DNA from 2 places in the Aeribacillus sp. FSL K6-2848 genome. Region 2 is predicted to be linked to the other one. Evidence: riboswitches for the same ligand, from Rfam matches in the RefSeq annotation. Region 2 holds a riboswitch; the other holds the start of a gene.

The links. Region 2 has a riboswitch for thiamine pyrophosphate ahead of thiC (phosphomethylpyrimidine synthase ThiC). Riboswitches for the same ligand answer to the same signal wherever they lie in the genome.
Region 1: it holds a riboswitch for thiamine pyrophosphate, as region 2 does, so the genes downstream of both, thiT (energy-coupled thiamine transporter ThiT) here and thiC (phosphomethylpyrimidine synthase ThiC) in region 2, are expected to answer to the same signal.

The regions. Positions count from the first base shown of each region.
Region 1 is NZ_JBBOQQ010000001.1:3,646,586-3,654,875, reverse strand. Features, by position in the region: gene pdxR (MocR-like pyridoxine biosynthesis transcription factor PdxR) at 1-916, opposite strand, end outside; gene NSS70_RS17690 (carbon-nitrogen hydrolase family protein) at 1,775-2,731, shown strand; gene menC (o-succinylbenzoate synthase) at 2,995-4,104, shown strand; gene thiT (energy-coupled thiamine transporter ThiT) at 4,146-4,706, opposite strand; TPP riboswitch at 4,776-4,879, opposite strand; gene NSS70_RS17675 (DUF418 domain-containing protein) at 5,052-6,287, shown strand; gene NSS70_RS17670 (DUF2179 domain-containing protein) at 6,391-6,936, shown strand; gene NSS70_RS17665 (DnaJ family domain-containing protein) at 6,958-7,329, shown strand; gene NSS70_RS17660 (hypothetical protein) at 7,371-7,553, opposite strand; gene NSS70_RS17655 (DUF1128 domain-containing protein) at 8,063-8,290, opposite strand, start outside.
Region 2 is NZ_JBBOQQ010000001.1:2,976,392-2,984,681, reverse strand. Features, by position in the region: gene NSS70_RS14425 (Na/Pi symporter) at 1-523, opposite strand, end outside; gene rpsU (30S ribosomal protein S21) at 866-1,039, shown strand; gene NSS70_RS14415 (GatB/YqeY domain-containing protein) at 1,059-1,505, shown strand; gene NSS70_RS14410 (YkoP family protein) at 1,984-2,538, opposite strand; partial or broken gene NSS70_RS14405 (IS701 family transposase) at 2,667-3,914, opposite strand; gene NSS70_RS14400 (MGDG synthase family glycosyltransferase) at 4,118-5,227, shown strand; gene thiC (phosphomethylpyrimidine synthase ThiC) at 5,275-7,017, opposite strand; TPP riboswitch at 7,152-7,267, opposite strand; gene NSS70_RS14390 (NfeD family protein) at 7,461-8,290, shown strand, end outside.

The DNA of each region.
Region 1 (8,290 bases), 670 kb from region 2:
GCGGGTAGGTCTCTTCCCCATTAAAGGACGTTAAACTGTAAGGATCGTCTTCAACAATCGGTATTCCATACTCAGACGATATTTCCAATATTTTTTCCCGCCGGTTTTTATGAAGGAAAGCACCTGATGGATTTTGGAAAGCAGGATTTAAAAAGATCATCCTGATTCGATGTTTTTTATGCAATTGAAGCAAATCATCCGGGTTTATACCGTCTTTGTCAACTGGTAAATAGAAAGGTCTTATTCCGGTTGATTTAAAGACCGGGAGACTGTAATAATACGAAGGTTCTTCTAATGCTATCGCATCACCCGGCTTTAATAAGCATTGGACGATTAAATATAAAGCTTGCTGCGCTCCTGATGTGATGAGAATGGAAGACGGATTTGTCTCAATTCTCCGATATTGTTTCACATGCTTTGTGATAGTTTTTCTTAATATCTCATTCCCTTGAGGATGATCATATCCCAGGCTTCCGATAAATGACCGTGTCGAAATGATTTCTCGCAAGGAGTCGATTGGAAAAAGATCTTCCGACAATTCACCGCTAGCTAAATTGATTAGTTTATGCTCTTCCATCTCTTTGCGTATTCTCTGGGTCACAGGCAAATTCGGCAAGAACGATCCTGCCTCAATATACCGATTCCAGCTTGGTACACGCTTCTTTGTCATGCCCCATATATCTTTGCTGATTGTTGTTCCGCTTCCTCTCTTTCTCTCGATAAGTCCGTTTGATTCTAATTCGTCATATGCAGCCACAACTGTGCTTCTGTTTATTTGCAGCTTATTGGCCAAAAACCGTTCAGAAGGCAGCGGTTTATCAGGGGGAAATGTGCCATCCGCAATTCCATTTTCAATATATTCAGCCAGCTGTTTATATATAGGCTTTTTTGCATTTCGATCCGGTTTCCAGTCCATATGCTTCACCCTTTTGATCTGCTTGGCACTTCCTGCAATATGGCAAGTTAATCAGGTTCTTTGTTATTTATTTATAGAATGTTCCTATTGAACATAATCGAAAATGTTGTTATATTCATCAAAATTTGAACCTGTTCAAACATTAATTATAACGCTAGATGAAAGAATAATGCCCATCCAATTCAGTAACATTTTACCCATCCACTTTTATTTTAACTTGGAGTTTTTAGCACATGATTTGAACGCTGCTGAAAAATCATTATCTTTTGTAACATGGACGCAATGTTTAAAGCTGTCCTGCCCGATTTTTTCTTTGACTTGAAGTTGAAAACCCTTAAAATAGATGTGCGATTTTCGGCAAATTTATTTCACTTTAAGGTTCGTCTTGGATAAATGGCTGTTGCAGTATTGAAATTGGATGATTGACAAAGTCTTTGATTGGATGGTCCAAAAATTTTTGAACATTTTTATTATGAATAATATACTCCAATTCAAACCGTTTCTCATATTTTACGCTTAATGCTTCTATAGAATTAAGTGTTGATAGTTAGTTCGACACTCAGCCACAGCTGTATTGTACAAAGGAGCATGCTAAGAAATTATCATTAAATTACTTCAGATGAGATATCACATGAAAAGCTCTCATGGAAAAACATAATCCAATTATTTTGAACTCAAATTCATGGGCCGGCCCTTCTATGCTTAAAAAGAGGATTATTCAAAGTGTTTTCCTTCCTGTGCAGATTTTTTTATGGAAGATGAATAGGGTGCAACTTCCGAAGGTTATGACTTTGAAGGTTCATGAGCTTCGGCATTTAAGATTGCTTTAGATTTTTTGATTTGGTGGAGGGGAAAAATATGTCGAACAGAGCACAAAAGGTTAAAGTTGCTGTTATACAAGCCTCATCTGTTATTATGGACCGGGACGCCACGACAAAAAAGGCGGTTAGCCTCATACATCAAGCTGCTGAAAAAGGAGCAAAGATTGTTGTATTTCCTGAAGCTTTTATTCCCGCTTATCCTAGAGGCTTATCTTTTGGTACAACGATTGGGAGCCGTTCGGCTGAAGGGAGGAAGGATTGGTATAGATACTGGAGCAATTCTGTAGCTGTTCCAGACGAAACGACGGAACAACTGGGCGAAGCGGCTCGAAAAGCAGGTGTCTACCTTGTGATAGGTGTAACAGAAAGGGATAATGAATTTAGCGGCGGGACTCTTTACTGTTCTGTTTTATTTTTCGATTCTGACGGACAGTTGTTAGGAAAACACCGCAAATTAAAACCGACTGCAGCAGAACGGATTGTTTGGGGGGAAGGGGATGGAAGCACATTACCAGTGTTTGACACCCCTTATGGAAGAATAGGGGCGCTAATCTGCTGGGAAAATTATATGCCGTTAGCAAGGGCTGCGATGTACGCACAAGGAATTCAAATTTATATTGCCCCAACGGCTGATGCAAGGGAAACTTGGCAGTCAACAATCCGCCACATTGCTTTGGAGGGGAGATGCTTTGTTTTGTCTGCCAATCAATATGTGACAAAAGATATGTATCCGAAAGATTTGGCTTGTTATGATGAACTTGCTTCTTCACCTGAAGTAATGAGCAGAGGTGGTAGCGCGATTGTTGGACCGTTGGGCGAATATGTGGCAGAGCCCGTATTTGGCAAGGAAGACATCATCATTGCAGAACTGGATATGAAACAAATCGCCTATAGCCAGTTTGATTTTGATCCTGTTGGGCATTATGCAAGACCTGATGTTTTTAAATTGCTAGTCAACAAAGAGAAGAAGACAACTATTGAGTGGAAAAATTAATCTCATGATGAGACTCGTTTCTACGATGATCTCATTATTTATTTGAGATTTTGCAGTTCAATAAACAATAAGGGAAATAAAGAAATCCCTTGCTCCTTTACATTAAGAAAGCGTTTATTTTATAATTAGTGTAAAACAAACGTTCGAGTGGATTCGCTATTTTAAGAAATATTTTCCGGGAAATATCGAGCCCTCTGGCGAATGGGAATGATTTTGTCGAACTTAGCTGAGAGCTTGTTTAAAAAAGGAGATGCTCTTAATTGATAAAAATTAAGAAAATTGTTTTGCATATATTACAGATGCGTTTGAAAGCCCCATTTTCTACTAGCTATGGAGACATTCACGATCGCGAATTGTTGATCGTAGAAGTAAAGGATGATGATGGTGCAGCCGGTTTTGGAGAAGGGGTTGCTTTTTCCATTCCATGGTATACAGAAGAAACCGTGAAAACAACTGTGCACATGATCGAAGATTTCCTCATTCCAATTTTATCAAAGACGTCGTTTCATCATCCTCGTGAGTTGGCTGAATCGTTTCGTTTTATTCGCAGAAATTATATGGCAAAAGCGGCTTTGGAAGGTGCCGTGTGGGATCTATATGCAAAACAGCAAAATATACCTCTTTCACAAGCTCTCGGGGGAATGAAAAAAGAAGTTGAAGCTGGGGTGAGCATCGGTATTCAGCCAACAATAAAAGATTTAATCAGTCTTATTGAACAGTATCAGGAGGAAGGATACAAGAGAGTAAAAATAAAGATTAAACCAGGTTGGGATATTGAAGTAGTTAAGGAAATACGGAAGCATTTTCCGAACTTGGATTTAATGGCTGATGCGAACAGTGCCTATACATTAAAAGATATAAATCATCTAAAACAATTGGATGAGTTTCAATTAATGATGATTGAGCAGCCTCTTGCGTACGATGATATTGTGGATCATAGCAAACTTCAAAAAGAATTGGAAACACCGATCTGTTTAGATGAAAGTATTTGTTCCTTCGAAGATGCTCGAAAGGCTGTTGAACTTCGAAGCTGCAAAATTATGAATATAAAAATCGGCCGTGTTGGCGGTTTGACAGAAGCAAAAAAAATCCATGATTTTTGCAAAGAGCAAAATGTTCCAGTTTGGTGCGGAGGGATGCTTGAATCAGGGATTGGACGGGCCCATAATATATCCTTAGCGACACTTGAACAATTCACACTGCCAGGAGATATATCCAGTTCATCTAAGTATTGGGAAGAAGATATTATTGAACCGGAAATGTCGGTTTATAATGGAAAAATTGCCTTGCCTGATAACCCGGGGATCGGTTTTCATGTAAGCCGTGAAAAATTAAAAAAATACACTGTTGAAACGAAAGTATTTACCCTATAAACAAAATTATCCTCTGCATGTTTTGCAGAGGATGATTTTGTTTATTTTACAACCAATCTTGGCGCCGCCATAATGAGAATAACAGTAACGACAGCGCATAATACAAACGCTCCTATCATCGTAATGCCGTTTACGATCAAAGAATAAACGACCGCTGACATTCCTTCTGGTGCATATTCTCCGAAGAAAAAGACACCGCTGATAAAATGCCAAAAATAACGTGCAAAAGCTCCGATGAAGACGCCAAAGATGATGAAAACAAGAGCAGAGCTTTTCTTTCCATCTTTCAGCTTATTTTGGATAGTTTTGCTGAAAAGACCGGCTAAACCGATAAAGGAAAAAGCTAGAAAATAGTCGATGAAGCCTTGAACAGGCGTCAGGATGTATGCATCACCTAATACAATTTGCAATAATCCCCATAAAAAGCCGGAAATGAAGCCAATCTTTGCACCGGATCGAAACGATAATATGAGTACAGGCACCATGGCAATGGATATAGAAATGGCTGATGATAATTGAATGGAAGGGAGAAGATCAAGTATAACTGCCAATGCTGCAAAGATTGCTGCTTCTATTAATAGTAATAAGCGATTTTTTTCCAAAAATAAAACCCCCTGTATATTATTTGCTATCAACAAATATCCATAAGGGGGAAAAAGGCTGTATCATGGATCAGTATACTTCCACATCCCTACGCTAGCATTAACTAACAGGTTCAAAGGGTCTGGACGAAATATCCGTCCACTCTCAGCATATAGCTCCCCTTGTGGATCTGTTGATATTCGAATCTTATGTCTATCATAATAGACTATAAGAAAATTGTCATTCTTTTTTCGCTATATTCAAATAAATTTAAACACGATAAAGCTGAAATGCAGCCTTTGGACAAAAAGTAATGAAAAAAGGGCGTTAACAATAAGAACTTTTTTCAGAATGGGGGTTTTGATTTGAATCTTAAACGTGAGCGTTATGAAGTAGTGGATGTGGTGCGGGGGGCTGCGATATTTGGCATTTTACTTGTGAATATGGCGCATTTCAGCTATCCAGATGTATATTTATACCAAATAGGCAGCGAAAATTTTTTTACTGAAACATGGAGAACATGGGATTTTCTAACGAAAAATATTTTGGAAATATTTGTACAAATGAAGTTTATTACAATGTTCTCATTATTGTTCGGATTTGGAATCATCATCATGGAGGAACGGGCTTTAGGAAACGGCAGGAACTTTGTTTCTATATATATACGCAGACTGGTGGTGCTTTTTGTATTTGGACTAATTCATTCATTTTTCATTTGGGATGGAGACATTTTAATGGATTATGCTGTGCTGGGGTTTCTTCTCCTTTTTTTCCGGAAGTGTTCCTGGAAAACCCTTTTGGTATGGACTGTATGTTTATTTAGTTTATATTTGCTCCTTATTGGTTTGATGACGGCTGTATCCAATGGTGAGGATGCTTTAGTCCAAAAAAGAGAGCAGGCTGCCTTACTGGAAGAGGAGGCAAGAAACGCAATCCATTCATATCAAAACGGAAGTTTTACTGATATTTTCCATCAGCGTATTCATGATCGGCTTTTTTACATGTCTATGTCTGGCATGTGGCCTTTTCAACCGCTTGTCTATATAATAAACATGCTCCCATATATCAGCATGTTTTTAGTTGGCATGATATTTGCGAAACAAAAGCTTTTTCAAGAACCGGAGAAGCATCGAAGGTTATTAACAGCCATCTGGTTTTTCGGGCTTATCATTGGGCTTCCGTTAAATATTTTTGCGGTCACCGCTGAAAATAGTTTTTACATGGTGTTCGGTGCACCATTTCTCATGTTGTTTTATGTGATCTCTCTCATATTTTTATATTTTCACCCAATCTGTCGGCAAATTGTTAAGAAGATTGCGCCTGTTGGACGCATGTCATTGACAAATTACATCATGCAATCTGTTATTTGTACATATCTTTTTTATCATTACGGATTGGGATTGTACGGTAAAGTATACCCCTTCGCCGGTTTTTGGCTTGCACTCGCAATTTTTGCCGTGCAGCTTATCATCAGCCATATTTGGTTTAAATATTTTCAATTAGGGCCGTTGGAGTGGGTATGGAGAACAGCGATGTATTTCAAGCGCCAGCCTATTCGCATGAAAAAGGAAGTTTCGAAGCATAATAACAGATCAAGATGAATTGTAAAAATGTAGTTTCAAATCTCAGATTTTGAGTTTATGATAGCTCTTTCTTTTTGAAAATAATTTATAGTATGATGGAACAAAGGAGTGTCTAGGCAACATGTTTCTACAAGCAATTTTTATTTTTTTGCTGCAATTATTGTATGTACCAGTATTGACGATCCGAACTATTTTGTTAGTGAAAAATCAAACAAAGGCTGCTGCTGGTATAGGTTTGCTAGAAGCAGCGATTTATATTGTCGCTTTAGGAATAGTTTTTCAAGATTTATCTAATATTTACAATATTAGTGCATATATTATCGGTTTTGGTGCAGGGCTGTTGTTGGGCGGTGAACTGGAGAAAAAGCTGGCTTTTGGATATGTAACATACAATGTGAATTTAATGGATAAAAATTCCGGATTAGTAAAAAAATTGAGGGAGGCTGGTTTTGGGGTTACGGTCTTTCAAGGAGAAGGAATGAATTCGATTAGGTATCGTTTGGAAGTTGTTGCCAAACGGTCTCGGGAGGAAGAATTTTTAAACCTTGTCAATGAAATAGAACCAAAAGCGTTTTTAAGCTCATATGAAATTCGTTCTTTTAAAGGCGGATATTTAACAAAAGCGATGAAAAAGCGGGTAAAGCGTTTAGAAAAAGAACGAACATAACGGTCGAAGGGAGGATGAAGCGTGGATATATTTGCACAAATTGCTGAGGATCGGATCAAAAAGGCATATGAAGAGGGAGAGTTTAAAGAACTTCCCGGGATGGGGAAGCCTCTCCCGCATGACGATTTGTCTGATATTCCGGAAGAACTCCGAATGGCTTATCGTCTTTTGAGAAACGCCGGTATGGTCGATCAAGAAAATGACTTGAAAAAGGAACTATTAACTATTCAAGATTTACTAAAATGCTGTGAAGATGAAGCAGAAAGGAAAAAATTACAACAAAAGCTGTCGGAAAAACAATTAGCATTGGAACGAATCGTGAAGAAAAGGAATATATTCAACACATCTGCATCTCAATTTTATAAAGATAAAGTTTATAAAAAGCTTATTTGACGTTTTCGAAAAAGAATGGTGCCTTTATTTTCGCCATTCTTTTAAATTTGCTGTTTTTTCAAGGCTTCTCTATGGAAGACATAATATAAAGCAAGATTGAAAAAGCCTAAGAAAATGACTATCACCGAAAGCGGAAGCTCCTTTGCAAAACCGACCAAAATTCCAGACAATAAACAGAAGAGAGCAACGAATAAATAAAAATATTTCATAAGTGTCACGACCATTTTTTTGACCCCCAAACAAAGAAAACGTTTTCTTTTATTATAAATCATTTGTCACAAAAACGAAACAAAAAATTCACATTTTGTTCAAAAAATAGACACCGTTTTGACAAAAAGTTATTATACAAAAAGCAGCTTATACTGAATTTATAAAGCTGCTTTAAAGTAAAAACGATTTCTTCTGAAATCTGGCATCTAAACAACAAGGAGGTCTATCTTTATTTTTCTCCTGTAAAAGAAAAAAGAGAATGATGAAAATGGAGCGCGTACACGATTCGCCTGCTTTAGAATCCAAGCTAAACCTCTGATGGATGGCAGATTGGGCGGTTCCTAATGTGACTCGAACATCGTTTTGAGAAGCGTATAGAACCACATATAACAAATCAACTGAAGCAAGCTGATGAGGACAGCAGCTGCGAGTTTTCACAACACTTCAACATCGCTAAGTTAAACACTTATTGCCGTCATTTGCACAAGCCCATTCGCAACGAGCAGCAGAAAGCTCAATTCACTTAAAGAGTGCTCTTTCGTAGGTTCCCCAATTCCTCTGCAATTGCTTGCATTTCGCTGGGGCTGAAAGTATTTTTTTTCATTACATGGTCATAAATTTCTTTTAGGTCTTCATACATATTTACATTAAAATGTGTTGGTTGAACTGCACTGATGTTGATCATATTCAATTTTTCTGTAATTTTTTTAATCATGTATTCCATATTTTCTGCTGATTTTTCACATAAATT
Region 2 (8,290 bases):
AAAAAAGCAAATGGTCACTCGATTTGGCAAGTAGATCAGACATAACCTGCAGGTCAGACAAAAGAAAAGCAGCTTTTTCAAACCCGTTCAAAGCTAAAAAAATACACGATATGCCGAAGCATGAACAGCCTAATGAAAATAAAATTCTGTTTTTAAAAAGCATGAGAAGAAGAGAAATTGCAAACATCATCCCTAAATAGTCATCTATTTCAACGGCTAGAAATTCGGTCGTAAAGGTCGTCCCGACATTGGAACCTAAAATAATTCCAATTGCATCTTTAAACTTTAACAAACCAGCGGAAACAAAACTAACTGTAATCACCATCACTAGAGAACTGCTATGAACAAGAGCTGTTGCAATCATGCCGGTTAGAAAGGATTTGATTGGGGCATTCGTGCAGTTGTACAGCCATTTCTCCAGCTGCCTATGGGACATTTGCTGAAATCCGTATTTCATCATTGCCATTCCGCAAAAAAATAAAAGGAAACAAGAAAAACATAATAACAGCAATTGCATTCCCATGAAAACCACCTCATCAACAGTCTATGGACAAGGTGTCACAATAAGACCTTATGAACGAGTAATTTTTTTCAATCGAACTAGTTATATTTTTTCAGACAGCTGTTTAGCGGCTTTCAAACGATCTTGAATCATTTCCTTATATACATGATGAATTTGGAAATTCTTCCATACAAAAGCTGATATAAAACAGTCTTGTAAACCTGTCCGATAAAAAAAAGTCATAAGGAATAGGAAAGATGTTTTGAACATTGACCAAATAAATCGATTATATTATACTAACTTAGTAAATGTTCTTTTTGATAAGGAACATGAACTGGCTTTGATCGGAGGGAGGGAAAAAGGATGTCTAAAACGATCGTACGTAAAAACGAATCGCTTGAGGATGCTCTTCGCCGCTTCAGACGCCAAGTATCAAAAACTGGTACTTTGCAGGAATATAGAAAGCGCGAATTTTATGAGAAGCCTAGCGTAAGACGCAAGAAAAAATCTGAAGCTGCAAGAAAGCGTAAATATTAAAAGAGGGTGTATATTAATTATGGGTCTTCTTGAGCGTTTAAATCAAGATATGAAGCAAGCGATGAAAAATAAAGAGAAAGATCGCCTTTCAGTCATTCGCATGGTAAAAGCATCCTTGCAAAATGAAGCGATTAAACTCGGAAAAAGTGAGTTGACTGAAGAAGAGGAATTAACGGTACTTTCTCGAGAATTAAAGCAACGTAAAGACTCCCTCCAAGAATTTGAAAATGCAGGTCGTTCAGATTTAGTTGAAAAAGTGAAAGCTGAAATTGCAGTAATAACTGAATATATGCCTGAGCAATTATCTGAAGAGGAATTAATACAAATTATTAAAACAACAATTTCGGAAGTGAACGCAACGTCCAAATCCGATATGGGAAAAGTAATGGGAGCCGTTATGCCAAAAGTAAAAGGAAAAGCAGATGGCTCGCTTGTCAATAAATTGGTTCAGGGTTTGCTTTCATAATTCGAGTAAAAAGCTTGCCGCTTTCTATGTGCGGCAAGCTTTTAAGTTTTTGCAGCGGATTCATCCTATGGACTGCGGCAGTCGATTAATGAATGTAGCTGCCTTGCAATTCATCAATAGTGGTTCAGTTGTTGATAGCAAGCTTGTCGGCGAAAGAATATAGCTGCTATGCAAATGTCCGCAAAAAATTGAGCAGAGGGCAACAATGAAGGAAAACATTCGGAAAGATCGCTGATCTCAATGAAGATTATCGGGAAAATACGGCGGCAATAAAGGAAAACCTATCGAAAAGAGCACACGTCTATCTAGCTGTGAGAACAGGGAAAAACGACAGCACTATTTGCTCTGAAAGGGAAAGGATTTATTTCGGAGTTAACCCAAATATTTTCATTGAAACCTCAATGGGATCAACATGACGGAGCGTATAAGCGGCGCATGAGCTGTTCATACGCTCTTTTTTGATGAAGGGAAAACCGTTCTATCCATATAGTTTGAGCAGTTTTTCTTTTGACATCATTAAATATTTCGGCGGCCGCTTCAAGCTATCGAAACGATATTGAATGATGAAATACATAGGGGTAAATGTCAAAAGCTTATACCATTTATAAAATGGATTTTGAATGGCAAACGTTTCAAAGCCCAGCCGTTCAGAGCCTTTATTTAAAATAGTTATTCCAATAATCCCTTTCACATTGTGAAATTGTGAATGATTCCGCAAGTATTGAACGATATTTGGCAGCCCTTTTTCTGTTTTAGAGTAAATGTATCTTCCTTTTTGAATTTCGCTCTTAAAATGATTCAGTTCCTTCATTAAATAGACGTTATGAAGATGTATTTTTAACAGAAGATCATTTTTTTTAATTTTTGTACCGTCTGAAAGAATTATTTCCCTTCCTTTATATTTTGTCAATCGAACCCGGAAAATGTCACGATTATTCTCCTTGTCCCTCACATACTCAAGCCGCGAACAAAGGTAATAAATGGGATCCAATAGGCACCAAAACTTAAAAAAACAATATCTCAACCTTCCCATTTGCAACACCTTTCACTTTTTTTCTTACAGTTTATTTTTTAGCATACGAATTGTTTTTATTTATAACTGTAGATGAGCAATTTTCATAACAATAATTACCATACCAAAAGAGACAAACAGGGTACCCCTTATGCCGCATGGAGCTGTTTTTTGACAACATCAATGGGAATATCTTGCTTCGCTGCATGGTAAATGAACTCGACGAGACTATGCCCTTTCTTCGTTCGGAGAAGATCAAGCCCAGTAGAGAAATCCCGGTTGGACTCGACCATACTGTACACATAAGCGAGTTGCACCAAGATCCAATACCGTTTCACCGCCCGACGATGACGAACACGGTACCCATCGAGCTTCAGCTGGTCTTTCGCTTGTCGAAAAAAGCATTCGATCGACCAACGTTGGGCATAGTAGCGCAAGATCTCTTCATCGCTTAGCTCCCGGTCGGTGCTCAAGACGCAGTGAAGATGTTCGGGTGTCATCGGCTGATCGGCTTTCCAAGCCAACAACACAACGGCATCATCGAGACCTTTCAGCGATCCCTCGTAGCGATACACGCGATAACGCTCTTCTCCCACCGTGACGAGATGGGTGTCGTTCGGTTCGATATAGCGGGCAAACTGTTTGGCTTGGATGGCGATGCCTTTCGGATAGAGAATCCGGTTCGTTTTGAGCATCGCGATGACGTGAAATCCTTTTTTCAGACAGGCTTCCACGAGCGCTTGCGATGGATACCACGAATCCATCAGCACATAAACGGGACGGCGTACATCCAAAGAAGAAAGCATCTCGATCGCGAGTTCCCCCTTGCTTTTCCCAGCCGCCTTGTCGTAGAGGCGGAACGCAAAGGGAAAAGCCTGGGTCATCGTATGAACCATGAGCCAAACAAGAGAATGTCCCCAGATCGACTTTTTCTCTGTGTGAGAATAGTGCCAATCACACCCTTGAATGGCGTGCGTTGCCCGTGACGAAGGCTGGGATGACTTTTACTGGGAAGAAAAACATTATACTTGAATGGCGTGCGTTGCCCGTGACGAAGGCTTGATTTTTTGGCAAATCGTATCATCGATCGAAACAAAAAGGGGTTGATTTTTCTGTTTGGCGATCCGTTCGACACGATGAAGCATCCATTGCTGGAGTTTGCCAAGCAGCGTCTCTTCATCCCAAGGGCTTTTCGTGAAAAAATGGCTGAGTGTCGTTCGATGATTGGGGTGAAAGCTCCAATGATGAAGATCGGTCAACGTTCCAGAAAAGCCTTTCGTGATCATCGCATCCACGATATGAACGAGATGCTTCATGACAGGTTTTGAAAAATAAAGTGCCAACCCCAACATCGTGAAAAACTTGTGGATTCCTTGATGATGTGCTAATCTATTCATGAGACATGAACCTCCTTGTGTGAATGGTTTGTTGGCACATCTATTCTAACCAAGGAATCGGGTTCATGTCTCCTTTTTTGTTTCGATGTAAATTTATGTTAGTGATTTTGCTCATCTACTGTTATAAAAAATTTTTTTCGAATAGCCATGAGAAATTAAGAAAAAACTTTTAAAGAACTCCATCAATAACAATGGTGAGCGATATGAAAAAAATTTTATATCTTCCTTTTTTGACCATACCTTCAGGCCATCATCAAACAGCTGATGCCCTAATGGAAGGGTTGTTACGGCTTGATCCTGACATTCATTGCGAAAAAATGGACCTTTTGTCATCGAAATTTGGAAAAATAGAAAGGCTGATATCTTCCTTTTATTTGCAATGGATTGGCCGTTTTCCTAAATCATACAGCCATATGTACCACAGGTCAGTGCTCGCGGAACAAAAGAGCGCCAAAAGGTTTTTCCATTATGAGGCACTTTTTCTCCGGCATTTAAAAAAGATCATTGATGAATTGAATCCGAAAATGATTGTTTGTACCCATGCTCTTCCTTCCTACTTGCTTGCCAGGCTGAAAGCCTCTTCTCAAATCAACATCCCTGTTATCAATGTATACACAGATTTTTTTATTCATCACCTTTGGGGAAAAAGAGAAATTGACTATCATTTTGTCGGTCACTCATATATGAAAGATTATTTGCTCGAAAAAGGTATAAAAAAAGAACAGATTTTTGTTACAGGGATTCCTATTCACCCAACTTTTACAAAAAGGAAAGATGAACATGTACATAGCATGCGCTTTTATCGAGGATTAATTTCGGGAGGAAGTTCAGGCGTCGGTTCAATAGAGAAGATAACGGAAAAAATCAGCCGCGATGATGATATCCATTATATGGTGTTATGCGGAAAAAACAGAAAGCTTTATGATCGATTAATAAAACAAAACCATCCACGAATTACTCCTTTACCTTACATCTCTTCAAGAGAACAAATGAACGATCTGTACAATCGCGTCGATTTTATCATGACAAAGCCCGGGGGTGTGACAATCAGCGAATGTTTATACAAAAAAATTCCTATATTTGTATACCACACTCTTCCAGGACAGGAAGAAATAAATTTGGAGAAATTAACGAAATTCGGGATGGTGTTTGATTTTCGAAATTGGCAAGAGGAAACAAATATTTCGGCCTCCATTATTCGAGCGCTGCAATCTAAGCAGCTATCAAAATTTTTATCGAAAGTGGATGAATATCATAAAAGTTTAGCTCCGATTGAACCAGCGGGATTGATCAAACGTTTAATGAATGAATAGCTCCTGGAAGCCATTAAAGCTTCTAGGAGCATTAGTTTGAAAATTATTTATCGATAAAGGGATGACCCGCCCTCTATAAATTCTTTTGCTTTTTGCCTCAAACCTTCCTGAACGAAATCAGAATCACTTGAACCGGCCATTTTTCTTAAATTGTGGGAAATTTTCATCGAGCAAAATTTTGGACCGCACATAGAACAAAAATGGGCAATTTTCGCTCCTTCTGCCGGCAAAGTTTCGTCATGATATTCGCGTGCCCGTTCAGGATCGAGAGAAAGATTAAATTGGTCGTTCCAGCGAAATTCAAAACGGGCTTTTGATAAAGCATCATCCCTTATTTGGGCGCCTGGATGCCCTTTTGCCAAATCTGCGGCATGGGCTGCAATTTTATAAGCAACAACACCTTGGCGCACATCCTCTTTATTGGGAAGGCCTAAATGCTCTTTCGGAGTTACATAACATAGCATGGCCGTTCCGTACCAGCCGATCATGGCTGCTCCAATGGCTGACGTAATATGATCATAGCCGGGAGCAATATCGGTTGTTAATGGACCGAGGGTATAAAAAGGAGCCCCTTTGCAAATTTCATTTTCTAAATCAACATTTTCTTTAATTTTATGCATCGGAATGTGCCCAGGGCCTTCGATCATGACTTGGACATCATGTTTCCAGGCGATTTCCGTCAATTCACCGAGCGTTTTCAATTCGGCAAATTGCGCTTCATCATTGGCATCTCGAATAGATCCGGGACGCAAGCCGTCACCTAATGAAACGGCAATATCATATGTTTTTAAAATTTCGCAAATCTCTTCAAAATGAGTGTATAAAAAGTTTTCTTGATGATGCGCCATACACCACTGCGCCATGATCGAACCGCCGCGGGATACGATTCCGGTCGTCCGTTTGACGGTCAAAGGGATATAGCGAAGCAGCACGCCGGCATGTATAGTAAAATAATCGACCCCTTGTTCTGCTTGCTCAATTAATGTATCACGGTAAATTTCCCATGTTAACTCTTCAGCAACGCCATTTACTTTTTCGAGCGCTTGGTAAATCGGGACGGTTCCAACCGGCACGGGCGAGTTGCGGATGATAAATTCTCTTGTTGCATGAATATTTTTTCCTGTTGACAGGTCCATAATTGTGTCAGCGCCCCAGCGGATGGCCCAAAGCATCTTCTCAACTTCTTCTTCGATTGACGATGTTACAGCTGAATTGCCAATGTTGGCATTAATTTTTACATGAAAGTTCCGGCCGATGATCATCGGTTCACTTTCCGGGTGATTAATGTTGGACGGAATAATGGCCCTGCCGGTAGCGACTTCTTGACGAACGAATTCAGGATCCATGTTTTCACGAATCGCCACAAACTCCATCTCTGGGGTGATGATCCCCTTTTTTGCATAGTGCATTTGTGTAACGACAGCACCTTTTTTTGCTTTGAAAGGCTTTCGATGAAAAGGTGTGGCAATATTGTGATCTTCCCAATTGCGAAATCCATTATCTTCAGGCTTTACCTGGCGCCCGTCATATTCTACAACATCATGACGGTCTAAAATCCACTGTTTGCGCACAGCCGGCAAACCTTTATGAATATCTGCCTGAAAATCAGGATCTGTATAGGGACCGCTCGTGTCATAAACCTTTACAGGTTCATTTTCAAACGTTCCCGCTTCCGTTTTCGTGGGAGTTAATTGAATTTCCCTCATCGGAACCCGAATATCGGGTCTCGACCCAGTCACATAAATTTTTTTGCTTGCTGGAAACTGCATGTTTTCGAAATAATGTTTCATTTTTCTCCTCCTCCATTTTTTTATCTGAAGATGTGCATAGAAAAATAGGAGGGGAGATGGGACGTGAAAAATAAAAACGGGTTCGCTTTAGCACGAACCCGATCAATTCAATATAGAAAAAGAAGGCAATAAAATACTCCCGCTACCTACTTCCCTACGCTGGCATCATCCAGATCAGGTTCAAAGGGTTGAAGAACTTCAGGCGCGTTCTTCTCTCAGTCCAGCTAATTGGACACCCCTAGTAGATGGTTATATATTTTTTTTAATAGTAACATAATATGAAAAATAATGAAAATATTTTTTCGTTTCATGTTTGTTTGCAGAATTGTTGATTTTTGAAACTTTCTGCACAATTGTCCGTAATAATATTAGGCAAAAAATAAGGGGGGAGAGGCCTGAAATCAAACAATAAGTTTTTCGCTATTTGCGCTCTGCTGCTCATCTTGTCGATTATTTGTGCGTCTTTTGATGCCAAATCAGCTGAAGGGAAAACAGTTTATTTTATTCCGATTGAAAATACAATTGAAAAAGGATTGGTGCATTTTATTAAACGATCCATTCAGGAGGCGGAAAAAGAAAAGGCGGATGTCATTGTTTTTGAATTGAACACTCCTGGCGGTGCTTTAGAGGCAGCGATAGAAATAGGCAAAATGATTATGGATACAGATATCAAAACAATCGCTTATGTAAATAAACATGCGATTTCCGCAGGGGCTTATATAGCATTAAGGGCTGATCAAATATATTACCATCCTGGCGGTACCATTGGGTCAGCGGCTGTCATTGACTCCAATGGCAATGCTGCAGAAGTAAAAGTGCAATCGTTTTGGAAAGCAGAGATGAGAAATGCTGCTGAGGTTCATGGCAGAGACCCTATGTTCGCTGAGGCGATGGTAGACAGCAGCTTGGATATGCCCGAATATGGTGCAGAAAAAGGAGAATTACTAACATTAACAGCAAAACAAGCGATGGAAGTCGGGTATGGTGAAGGCATCGCCAAAAGCCGGGCAAAGCTTTTGAAATCGATCGGAATGGAAGGTGCAAAAGTCCAGGAGACTGAGGAGACGTTTGCTGAAAAAATAGCCCGTTTTGTAACAAACATGTATACCATTCCGATATTATTAACGATTAGCGGTTTAGGGTTTGTGTTAGAATTGTACACTCCTGGGTTTGGCATTCCTGGTTTTATTGGACTATTGGCACTGTTTTTGTTTTTCTTCGGTCATTTTATTGCAGGGCTTGCGGGATTGGAAACGGTTGTTTTGTTCGTGCT